Regions from separate parts of the Idiomarina sp. T82-3 genome, predicted to be linked through region 1. Evidence: predicted binding sites of a transcription regulator. Region 1 holds the regulator's gene; the other holds the start of a gene.
What was found. Region 1 encodes LexA, which represses DNA repair genes until DNA is damaged. Its sites were predicted from a motif close to TACTGTATNNNNATACAGTA; they were not measured.
Positions count from the first base shown of each region.

Region 2: the regulator LexA is predicted to act here: its motif matches at 3,645-3,664, upstream of recN (DNA repair protein RecN).

Region 1 covers NZ_LSBQ01000010.1:49,605-55,957, forward strand. Annotated here, with positions in the region: gene plsB (glycerol-3-phosphate 1-O-acyltransferase PlsB) at 1-774, opposite strand, end outside; gene lexA (transcriptional repressor LexA) at 921-1,538, shown strand; gene AWU56_RS07815 (hypothetical protein) at 1,535-1,954, shown strand; gene coxB (cytochrome c oxidase subunit II) at 2,244-3,368, shown strand; gene ctaD (cytochrome c oxidase subunit I) at 3,379-4,965, shown strand; gene AWU56_RS07830 (cytochrome c oxidase assembly protein) at 4,970-5,539, shown strand; gene AWU56_RS07835 (cytochrome c oxidase subunit 3) at 5,553-6,353, shown strand, end outside.
Region 2 covers NZ_LSBQ01000003.1:104,288-110,640, forward strand. Annotated here, with positions in the region: gene AWU56_RS02780 (insulinase family protein) at 1-1,495, opposite strand, end outside; gene AWU56_RS02785 (outer membrane protein assembly factor BamE) at 1,510-1,869, opposite strand; gene recN (DNA repair protein RecN) at 1,948-3,612, opposite strand; gene nadK (NAD(+) kinase) at 3,729-4,610, opposite strand; gene grpE (nucleotide exchange factor GrpE) at 4,755-5,429, shown strand; gene dnaK (molecular chaperone DnaK) at 5,554-6,353, shown strand, end outside.

The sequences.
Region 1 (6,353 bases):
TTCGCTGTAGTTTGCGGCAATTTCGTTTAAATAGCCTTTAGCCTTTTTTAAGGCTTGCGCCTCATCCACTTTATTCGAGCGTTGCTCATCTTTTATCGCCTTTTTAAGCGCCGGTGTTTTCAGAAGCTGGTTCAAAAGTTCATTGCGATCGCTCAATTTAGGACCCGCAACCGCATAACGCATGCGCACAAAGTGGACCCGTGCCACACGCGCTAGTTTATGCGCGATACGATAATCGGCGCCACTTTGACGACTCATCTGGCCTAAGCTTACAGGACGCGACATGCGGCATAGAACTTGACGCCCGGAGAACATGATCAACCAGAACTTACGCAAATGCCCCGGGTTATCTAAGTCACCGGTCATGGCATTTCCCGCGTGGGCCTCTTGTCCGGGCTTGCGGCCCCAAAATATCCCCACTGGGAGTAATTGTACATCCAGCTCAGGATCGGCTTGATGCGCTTCTAGTAGCGCTTGAAATTGCGAAAGTGCTCGTGCTGAAGCGGCGTCATCGCGCTCCGGTAACAGTAGCACTCGATCAAACGACTTTCCGTTGATGTACAGGGGCTGTTGAGGATCGGGTAGCTGATTTTCACGCGCGGAACGCTGCAAAATGGCGAAGTCAGACTTGGCATTTGAGCGCATCACGTACACTACAGGTGCTACCGTGATATCCGCCTGATCGGCCTCAGGCTTATCAATTATGGTCATTGCTCGTGTCATCCAACGGATAGGATGTTTAAAGAGCGCGTAACTCCAACTCACCGCGGTCATGATATTCCTTGCTACCCTTGCGTTTAAAACAGTAAGACAATAATCATAACAATTCCGTTCGAAAAAGTCGTCGAATAAAATGACTTGCATCTCAACAATACCTGTATATACTCACAGTATACTGTACAGATAAACAGGTAATTGCTATGCGTCCACTGACTCCCAGACAAGCCGAAATTCTTGAGTTAATTAAAGATAACTTACAAGCAACCGGTATGCCGCCTACGCGCGCCGAAATCGCGAGTCGGTTGGGCTTTCGCTCAGCCAACGCTGCTGAAGAGCATTTAAAAGCGTTAGCCAAAAAGGGCGTGATTGAAATCATGCCGGGCATGTCTCGCGGCATTCGCTTAGTGGCTGAAGATATAGAAGAAGAGCTTGGCTTGCCGCTCATTGGTCAAGTGGCAGCTGGTGAGCCCATATTGGCCCAAGAGCATATCGAACGCCATTATCAACTCGATGAATCAATGTTTTATCCCAGTGCACAATTTTTGCTTCGTGTTAACGGGATGAGCATGAGAAATATTGGAATTTTGGACGGTGATTTGCTCGCTGTCCATAAAACTGAACAAGCGCGCAATGGGCAGATTGTAGTCGCCCGCGTTGAAGACGAAGTCACGGTTAAACGGTTTGAACAAAAAGGTCGTCAAGTACTATTGCATCCCGAGAACGAAGAGTTCTCTACGATTGTTGTCGACCTTGCCCAGCAAGTATTTGCTATCGAAGGACTTGCCGTTGGCATCATTCGTAACGGAGCATCTTTATGAAAAGACTACAATCAAACAGCAGCAATCACCCTGGACTATGGACATACAACAATCAACAGGCCGAAGTGATTACGCCTAATGTTGTTCCGCCTAGCTTATCAGCGGCACTTGAAGCGGCAGTACACAGCATCGGACAGCGCTGGATTACAGTTATCGGCGGACAGGCGAGTTTTGTACAACAACTTGTTAACGCAGGTATTCCTCGCCAACGTATTCGTTGGCTACGCCCAGGCAAGACGGACGATCGCGCATGGGCACTCGAACAAGCCGTATTATCAGGAACCAGTGACGTTGTGGTCGCTTGGGTTAGTGGCTTCGACAAGCGCGCTGCGCAGCGTATTCGTCTATCATCTCGAGTGAGCCAAACCCAGAGCTTCATGTTTGAAGAGGATGTATTAACCCCCCACCTGCACTAATCCCCCAACAGGGTTAATACATTTCTGGCTGCTTCGGCAGCCTTTTTTTTAACATTTATGGACACTTTTTAACCATTTAACGTTTTTGATCTAGATCTTTGTGTAGATTTTAGTTAATAAATGATACTACCCAACTATATAAATTAGTATAACTTATAAACTACAACAAAGAGTTGGTAGAGAAAGTGATTTCTGGGGAGAAGCTGTTCCTTTTTCTGCTTACCTCTTTGTTCTTCCAAGCTAGCATTTTGCTCAAGCAGAGAAGAATGAGAGGAGAAGTCACGTGAAAATGAAGCCGTTATGGGCACTACCCCTGTTGTATAGTGCATCTGCGCTTTCCCAAGAGCGCAGCCTCAACCTCACGAAAGGTGTAACAGAAGTCAGTCGGGACGTTTACGACTTGCACATGACGATATTTTATATCTGCTGTGTAATCGGTGTTGTCGTTTTTGGACTGATGTTCTATTCAATGATTAGACACCGCAAATCCCGCGGTCGTGAGCCCGCGAAGTTCCATGAGAATGTAAAGGTTGAAATTCTTTGGACGCTGATTCCGTTCCTTATTTTGGTGGGTATGGCGATACCTGCAACATCGACCTTAATAGCAATGGAAGATACATCAGATGCTGACGTAACTATTCAGGTCACCGGATCCCAATGGAAATGGCACTACAAATATTTTGATCGCGAAGTAGAATTTTTTAGTCGCTTAGCGACTCAACAACAACAAATAGATAATAAGTTTGATAAGAGTGAAAACTACCTTAGAGAGGTCGATAACCCACTTGTTTTGCCGACGGGTCAAAAGGTTCGTTTTCTCGTCACCTCTGACGATGTTATCCACAGTTGGTGGGTACCTGATTTTGCCGTTAAAAAGGATGCCAATCCCGGCTTTATTAACGAAGCCTGGACTCGAATTGATGAACCCGGTATTTATCGCGGTCAGTGTGCCGAGTTGTGCGGCAAAGACCACGGCTTTATGCCCATCGTTGTAATTGCAAAGACCCCTGAAGACTACGCTAAATGGATCGACGAGACAGAAGCAAAGCAAATTGCCGAGCAAAAGCGCCAGCAAGAATTGCTTGATATGGAAATGTCGATGGACGAGTTAATGGCGATGGGTGAGAAAATTTATAACAGTACGTGTGCTGCATGTCATCAGCCTAACGGTCAAGGCATTTCAGGCACCTTCCCTGCGCTTGCAGGCAGTCCGATTGCGTCTAAGCCAGAAAATATCGATAAGCACATTGATATTGTTTTGCACGGTGTCCAAGGATCAGCGATGCAAGCTTTTGCCCAGCAATTAACAATGCAAGAGCTGGCTTCTGTTATTACATACGAGCGTAATGCCTGGGGTAATGATACGGGCGAGATGGTACAAGCCGCCGACATTAACGCAGCAATGAATAAATAAGGAGACGGTGATGAGCACAGTAGTGGACGATCACAATCACGAAGCACACCACGATCATAAGCCGTCTGGCATTACTCGTTGGTTGTTTACCACAAACCACAAAGATATTGGTTCGATGTATTTGTGGTTTAGTTTAATTATGTTTTTTGTTGGCGGTGCAATGGCGATGGTCATTCGTGCCGAACTTTTTCAACCGGGTTTACAGCTGGTGGAGCCTCAGTTTTTTAACCAGATGACCACCGTGCATGGACTCGTTATGATTTTTGGCGCCGTAATGCCGGCCTTTACGGGACTTGCGAACTGGATGGTGCCGATGATGATTGGCGCACCTGATATGGCATTGCCACGCATGAATAACTGGAGCTTTTGGATTCTTCCATTCGCCTTCGTGATTCTTTTGTCATCATTATTCATGGAAGGCGGCGGTCCCGACTTTGGCTGGACGTTCTACGCGCCGCTCTCAACAACGTACAGTAATGACTCCACAGCGCTGTTCGTATTCGCCGTACACATCATGGGTATTTCATCCATTATGGGCGCGATCAACGTTATCGTAACCATATTCAACATGCGCGCGCCGGGCATGACTTACATGAAGATGCCTTTATTTGTCTGGACGTGGTTAATTACTGCCTTTTTATTGATTGCCGTCATGCCTGTACTTGCAGGCGCTGTGACGATGGTCCTCACCGATAAGTACTTTGGCACCAGCTTTTTTAATGCCGCCGGCGGCGGTGATCCGGTCATGTTCCAGCATATTTTCTGGTTCTTCGGTCACCCCGAGGTCTACATTATGATATTGCCGTCTTTCGGCATTATTTCAGCGATCATACCGACTTTCTCAAGGAAAAAATTATTTGGTTATTCCTCGATGGTGTATGCAACCGCCTCGATTGCCATTTTATCGTTTCTGGTCTGGGCACATCATATGTTTACTACAGGTATGCCCGTTTTCGCCGAGCTCTTTTTCATGTACTGCACGATGCTAATTGCTGTACCGACAGGTGTTAAAGTCTTTAACTGGGTTGCCACGATGTGGCGAGGCGCGATTTCGTTTGAGGTTCCCATGCTATTCGCACTCGCATTCGTGATTTTGTTCACGATTGGCGGCTTCTCCGGTGTCATGCTTGCGATGACCCCTGTCGACTTCCAGTATCATGATACTTACTTTGTCGTCGCTCACTTTCATTACGTGTTGGTAACCGGAGCAATCTTCTCTGTCATGGCAGCAAGCTATTATTGGCTGCCGAAGTGGACCGGACACATGTACGATACAACATTGGCAAGGCTGCACTTCTGGTGCTCTCTCATCTCGGTTAATGTGTTGTTTTTCCCAATGCATTTCGCGGGATTAGCCGGTATGCCTCGTCGTATCCCCGACTACGCGGTGCAGTTCGCAGATATCAACCAAATCACCAGTATCGGCGGCTTCGCCTTTGGTTTATCACAACTCATCTTTTTATGGTTGGTGATCAAATGTGCGCGTGGTGGCGAAAAAGCAGCAGCCAAGCCATGGGATGGCGCGGAAGGCCTCGAGTGGACCGTTCCGTCACCAGCTCCCTATCACACGTTTGAGACACCACCCAAAGTGGAGTGATCTTATGTCTGATAAACGTGCTAACAATAGTAAAATCGTCAAACGCCTGCTACTCACCGTAGCAGGCATGTTTGCCTTTGGTTTTGCGCTGGTACCGTTGTATAACGTATTTTGCGAGGTCACCGGATTTAACGGACGTACCAACAACGAACCTGCTGCGGTCAGTCAACATGAGGTCGATAAAAGTCGTACCGTCAGAGTGCAATTTATTACGCGAACAGCACAGGGCATTCCGTGGAAGTTCGAACCGGAAATTAAAGAGGTGCGCGTTCATCCTGGCGAAGTACGTGTCGTAAACTTTCTTGCCGCGAACCCAACGCCTGATGATATGGTCGCTCAAGCGATTCCTTCTATCGCGCCAGCAGAGGCATCACTTTATCTTAATAAAGTCGAATGTTTTTGTTTCAATCAGCAACCGCTGGCCGCCGGCAACGATGCCAAAATGCCAATGCAGTTTTATATTGACCCTGACATTCCAGCCCATATCACCACCTTCACCCTGTCATACACGCTGTATGATATGACAGCCAACGCGACGCCAGAAGCTCTGGCTTTGCTTGAGTCAACAGAATAAGGAATACGTCGTTATGGCAGAACAACAACAAAGTTATTATGTACCACCGTCAAGCATTTGGCCCATCGTGGGAGCGCTTGGCTTAGGATTAATTGCATGGGGCGCCGCCCATACCGTTATTGAAGCAACCAGCGATACGCAAGGTTGGGGGTCGCACGTTCTTTTCGCCGGATTTGGTGTCATTGCGGTGATGCTGTTCGGTTGGTTCCGCGATCAGATCAATGAAACAATGAGCGGACTTCATAGCGATCAACTCGACACCTCTTATAAGCAAGGTATGAGTTGGTTCATCTTCTCTGAGGTGATGTTTTTTGGTGCCTTTTTTGGCGCGCTTTTCTACGCGCGAATGATTGCGGTGCCTTGGTTAGATGGCGCCAGCAATAACGTCATGACAGGTGAAGTTTTATGGCCTCAGTTCGTTGCTCAATGGCCTCTCGTTGAAACACCGGGTGGAACCAAAACACAAGCGATGGGCTGGTACGGATTACCATTGATTAATACCGTCATCTTGATCACCAGTTCGATAACCTGCCATTTTGCCCACGTGGGTCTGGAGAAAAACAAACGGACCCAACTCACTGCAATGCTTGGCCTAACAATAGTGCTCGGCATGATATTTCTCTATTTGCAAGGCACTGAGTATGTGCATGCTTACGAGGAGTTGGGACTCACCTTACAATCTGGCGTTTACGGAAACACCTTTTATCTGTTAACAGGCTTCCATGGCATGCATGTCACGCTAGGCACACTGATGTTGATCATTATGTTTTTACGCGTGCTTAAAGGACACTTCACGCCACAAAAGCATTTCGCC
Region 2 (6,353 bases), on a different contig from region 1:
GCTCGCGCTCTAGCGGGTAAGGTTCAACATGAGAAGTGATATAAGGGTTTTGCGCTGGTAGTTGATAATTAAAAGTGCCCGCTGGGCTATTAAGAGTGTTTAATTCCTCTTTTGTCAATGCACGGATACTAAAGGGTGTGTGATATAACTCTGTTTGTTGATCGGTCTCTACATCGCCATGGATCAGCGTGATACGGGCACGTTCGGGCGCCATTAAAGACAGTGTTTGTTTAGCTCGAGCAACCGACAGTCCATCCATGCGGTAGTCTCCGTAAACGACATCGTGGATGGGGTAGTGGTGTGCATTAACAGACAGCTGAGGAGCCAGTTCACCGGCGGGCGGTGTCTCTTGAAAGTGAAATGAAAGTTCGGAAGTGAGCCGTTTCTCCTCGTAGCGCCAAGCCTCGAGTCCAGAACTTGCAATCAACTGAATATAGTTGAACACCGCCTGCGCTACTTGTAGGGCGTGAACAACACCTGCCTCAGTAAGCTGAATATTTAAGTTGAAATCCTTGTAGCCGCTGCCGCTCATACCGCCGCCCGCCGAGAGGCTATTAACCCATCCACGCGCCCGGAGCGTTGCATAGAGGCTATGAGGGCCTTCATAGCCAAGAATGTGAGCAATAAAGCTCGTTGTTTTATTTTTATAGTCGTCATCAATGCCAGGGAGGGGCAACGTGATGATCAGACGACGAGCCGGATTCACGGGCTTAACTTGAATGAATACGCCTAACTGGGAGGGTAAGTACAGTGGCAGCGCCTCGAGCGACTTAGGATCATTTTCTTGACCGCTGCTGATGTCCGAAAAGTAGTGTTGCGCCATCTCGGCGAGTTCATCAACCGGTTGCGCGCCAACGATGGTAAGCCGCATGTTGTTGGCATTGAAAAAAGCACGAAAGAACTCACTTAACTGGTCTTTTAACGAGTGGCTATCGCTTTCTGCCAGCGTATCCATGTTACCTACCGAAAACTTACTAAAGGGATGCTCGGGGTTACATGTTGTCTTGTGTACTTGATATAAACGCCGAAGTTCATCTTTCTCTTTTAAGCGGAATTCAGAGTCGATTGATTGACGTTCTTTATTGATTAAGGACTCGTCAAATAACGGCGCCATGAACATCGCGGAGAAATAATCTAATGCTCGCGAGAGTGCTCGGGTTTGACAGTCAAAGAAAAAATTACAGAATTCAGAGCCTGTCCAAGCGTTTTGTTGTCCACCGTAGGCACTCAAAAACTCGGAGAACTCGTTAGCATCCGGAAAGCGTTCGTTCCCTAAAAACAGCATGTGTTCTAGGAAGTGGGCGAGACCTTGGGTTTCAAGCGGGTCATTGAAATGACCCGCGCGCACAGCCAGCGATGCCGATGCCTTTTTACTGTGTGGGATCTGAACGCACACCACTGACAGTCCATTGGGCAGTTTTAGTGTACGGAAAGACCGCGGATCTTTTGGGCTCTTTATAACTTCACCGAGCTCTTCTATGAGCGGTTGCGTCATAGGAACTTATCCCATTAAGGTTCGAGCGGGGTATCGAAGTTTTCTGGTTTATCAAAATCACCCGACAAACGGGCGAGTTGACCGTCTTCAAAATCGAGTATCAATTCCTTATGGAAAGGTTCACCCTCATTTGGATTCATGTCATAAACATAGACCCAACGCTCGCTGTTAAAGCTGTTTTCAGCGACCGGACGCCCTAATACGTAAGCAACTTGTTCCTGTGACATACCTACGCGTAATTTGTCGACATCGCGTTGTTCAAGGTAATTACCTTGAGGAATATCAATTCGATATACCCAATCGTTTAACACTGAGCAACCTGAGAGACCTGCGACGACCGCAACAGCGGCCAAAGTTTTTCCGATTTGTTTCATTAACTACTCTTACCGTTAAATGTTGTCACCGATGATAAACAAACAAAACCGAGTTAGCTAGCATTGGCGCAGGAAAACTTAATGAATAAGTAACTCCCGGGCGTTGTCTTTAGTTTTTTCGGTAATGCTATCGCCACCCAATAAGCGAGCGAGCTCATCAATTCGCTGTTCTTCGTTAAGCTGCCAAACTTGCGTTTCTGTTTGTGCGCCATCGGTTTGTTTGAGTACCTGCATTTGATGATGTCCCTTAGCAGCCACTTGCGGTAAGTGAGTGACACAGATAATTTGGCACTGCTCGCCTAGACTCCGTAACATTGAACCCACAACCGCTGCGGTGGGTCCACTCACTCCGACATCGACCTCGTCAAACATCATGGTCGGTACCGTATTTTGATTGGCACACATGACCTGTATGGCAAGACTGATGCGTGATAGTTCCCCGCCCGATGCAACTTTACTAAGCGCTTGTAGCGGCTGCCCAGGGTTGGTGGTCACGGTAAAGCAGATTTCGTCGGTGCCCCAGAGCGTTGCTGTGGCTTTGTCATCATGATCAACTTGGATGACAAATTCACCATGGGGCATGTTTAACTTATGCATGGCGCGGGAAATTTCGGCACTCAGTTTGTCCGCTGCTTTTTTTCGGCTTGTCGATAGCTTAAGCGCCGCTTGTCGATAAACGGTACGTAATGCTTGACGTTGCTCAGCGAGTTGTTCGTTATCTTCCTCAGCGCGTTCGAGTTCATCCAATTGTTGTTGCAATTGCTGATGATGTTGATAAAGGTCGAGTGGCGCGACATGATGTTTTTTAGCGAGCGCAATCGCTTGGCTCATCCGTTGTTCAGTAACTTCGAGTTGCTCAGGATCAATATCTAATTGGTCTTGATAATTACGCAGTTCTAATGCTGTTTCTTCGATATGAACTTTAGCTTGTTCAAGCAGTGCTAAAATAGGCTGGATTTGCTCATCGAGCTCGGCGGATTCTTCCAATCGGCCGTGGGCGGCTTGAATGAGTCCCGATACATTATTGTGCTCGCCGTCATAAAGCGCATTTAGAGCAAAGGCACTGTTTTCCGTTAAGGCGCGAACATGAGTCAACCGTTTGTGGTCACTCTCAAGTTGCTCAAATTCGCCCTCTCCGATATTAAATTCATTGAGCTCTTTAACCTGATAACTTATTAGTTGTTTCTGTGCTGCTAATTCTTCTTTGCGCTGCTGATGTTGGCGAAAACGCTTTTCGGTAGCCGCCCAGTTACGGTAGCTTTCTTGTACTTCTGTAATAAGTTCAGCATGCTGAGCGAACTGATCAAGTAATTCGCGCTGGTGCTCTTCTTTTACCAACAGCTGGTGTTCATGCTGACCATGAATATTGACCAATGTTGGCGCTAATGTGCGTTGCTGTGTGAGCGTCACCGGCGCGCCGTTAACCCAAGCCCGTGAACGACCATCTTTACTAATAGTACGGCGCAATACACACTCGAGGTCATCATCAAACTCGTTGTCGACGAGCCAGCGGTGAGCGGGACTGTCGTGAGTGATAGTGAAGCGCGCACTGATGTCCGTTTTGTCGCAGCCCGGTCTCACCCAGTTGGCATCGGCACGTCCACCCAGGCATAGCCCGAGCGCATCCAGTGCGATAGATTTACCTGCACCGGTCTCACCGGTAATGGCGGTCATCCCGTTTTTAAACTCGATATCTAACTGCTTGACGATTGCAAAATTGCGAATGTGTAACTCAGTCAACATGGCTGGGCTCCTCACAATAAAAAGAACAGTAATACTGTTTACCTATACAGTATATACAGTAGTTATACAGTATTATTGTTCAATTGCAATGCAAAGAGTGACTTTTTTTTAGTCAGTTAGAAAAGACGGCTGCCCCAACCCAACTTGTTACGTAATACATGGTAGTAGCTGTGTGTTGTCGGATGCACCATCGTCAAGGTATGCGGGTGTTTTTCGATAATGACCTCATCACCTGGCATGACATCAAGACGCCCATGACCATCGCAACTGATTTGTAAATGATCGTTGTCCTTGGCTGCACGCAGTCGCACTCGGGAGTTTGCGTCGAGCACAATCGGACGACTACTCAGTGTATGCGGAAACATGGGGACCAAGGTAATAGCATTTAGGTTTGGGTGCAGAATAGGACCACCGCCGGACAGAGAGTAAGCCGTCGAGCCGGTGGGTGTCGCGATGATGACGCCATCGGAACGTTGCGAAAAGACAAATTGATCATCGACATAAAGTTCAAACTCGATCATGTGAGCGACTTTGTCTGAATGAAGAACAATTTCGTTCACCGCCACACCTTGTTGTTTAATTGACTCGCCTTTAACCGAGGCCGAGAGCAAGAAGCGTTCTTCTCTCACATAGTCACCCGCTAGCACATCCATCAGCGCGCTCACTGCGTCCTCTGGCGCTAAATCGGTCAAGAAGCCAAGGTTACCTCGATTCACTCCAATAACCGCCACATCGTGATCACACAATGCGCGGGCAGCACCGAGCATATTGCCATCACCGCCGACGACTACCGCAATGTCGGCCCATTGTCCTAACTTCTCAAGTGAGCCCGTGTCGATGCAACTGCTTGGTTGCACCTGGGTGGCACAGCGTTCTTCCAAACAGACCTCATACTGACTTTCGCACAAGGCACTAATAAGTGCCTCAAGTGTGTGACGAGTGCCAGTATCATTAATTTTTCCTAAAAGCGCGACGCGCTTAAATGCGGGTTGTTTCATAGGGCTTACCGCTATCCTCTAGTCGTGAGTTAACGCTACGTGTTGCGTTAATTTTTATCAAGCGAAATAAAGGTCTTGAATCTTAATCGGACTATCCCCACATAACAACGCATACGTTCATTCGACATTTAAAGAGTATGGGTTATGAGTGATAAGCAACCAAATCAAACAACTGAGAACTTTGAGCAGCAAGCACAAGAAGCCGCTCAACAAGAGGCCGCAAAAGAGGCGGCTGAGCAGGCGGCTGAACAGGCGCTTGGTAGCGACGAACAACCAGAGACCCAGCAGCAAACAGCTGCGGCGGCAGACAATCAAGCGGACCGTATTGCGGAGCTTGAGCTCGCGTTAACTAAGGCCGAAGCCAAAGTGAACGAGCAAAAGGAGTCGGTATTGCGTAGTCAGGCGGAAATGGAAAACGTACGTCGTCGCGCGAGTCAAGATGTTGAGAAGGCGCATAAATTTGCGTTAGAGAAGTTCGCCAACGAGCTACTCACGAGTGTTGATAACCTTGAGCGCGCGATGCAAGCGGCTGATACCGAAAACCCAGAGTTAAAAAGCTTTTTAGAAGGTATTGAGCTGACGTATAAAAGTCTGACATCAACGCTGGATAAATTTGGCGTAAAAGCGGTCGGCGAAGAGGGCGAGGTCTTTAATCCAGACCTGCACCAAGCGATGTCGATGCAAGAATCGGCGGAGCATAAAAACAACACGATTATCGCCGTTATGCAGAAAGGGTATGAGCTCAACGGACGTTTACTGCGCCCAGCCATGGTGATGGTGGCACGTAATAGTAACGGCGGCGTGGATACAAAAGCATAATTTGTAAGAGAAATTATGTTTTAGGGCTTGTAATTTTAGATACAGCCCCCAAATAACAGTTATCGAAATCATTAACGCTCAAACCAGAGCGGTTTGAACAGAATAGAAGTAGTGGAGATTAATTATGGGTAAAATCATCGGCATTGACTTGGGTACAACAAACTCATGTGTCGCGGTTTTAGACGGCGGCAAACCTCGTGTTATTGAAAACGGTGAAGGGGATCGTACAACCCCATCTGTCGTCGCATTTACCGACGATGGCGAAACGTTGGTAGGCGCACCGGCGAAACGCCAAGCAGTCACCAACCCGAATAAAACCTTGTTTGCTATCAAGCGCCTGATCGGTCGTCGTTTCCAAGATGATGAAGTTCAGCGCGACATTGGCATAATGCCTTATAACATTGTCAAAGCAGACAATGGTGATGCTTGGGTAGAAATCGATGGCGATAAAAAAGCGCCACCGCAAATTTCTGCTGAAGTATTGAAGAAAATGAAGAAAACCGCAGAAGAGTTTTTAGGTGAGAAAGTCACCGAAGCGGTTATCACTGTACCTGCATACTTTAACGACGCTCAGCGTCAGGCAACAAAAGACGCTGGCAAAATCGCGGGCTTAGAAGTTAAGCGTATCATCAACGAGCCAACCGCAGCTGCACTGGCTTACGGCATGGATAAGAAGTCCGGCGACAACGTTATCGCTGTTTATGACTTAGGTGGTGGTACGTTCGATATCTCGATCATCGAAATCGACGAAGTCGAAGGCGAGCATACCTTTGAAGTACTGGCGACAAACGGTGACACGCACTTAGGTGGTGAAGACTTTGATAACCGTTTGATTAACTACTTGGTTGAGCAGTTCGAGAAAGATCAAGGCATCGATTTACGTAAAGATCCTTTGGCGATGCAACGTCTGAAAGAAGCCGCCGA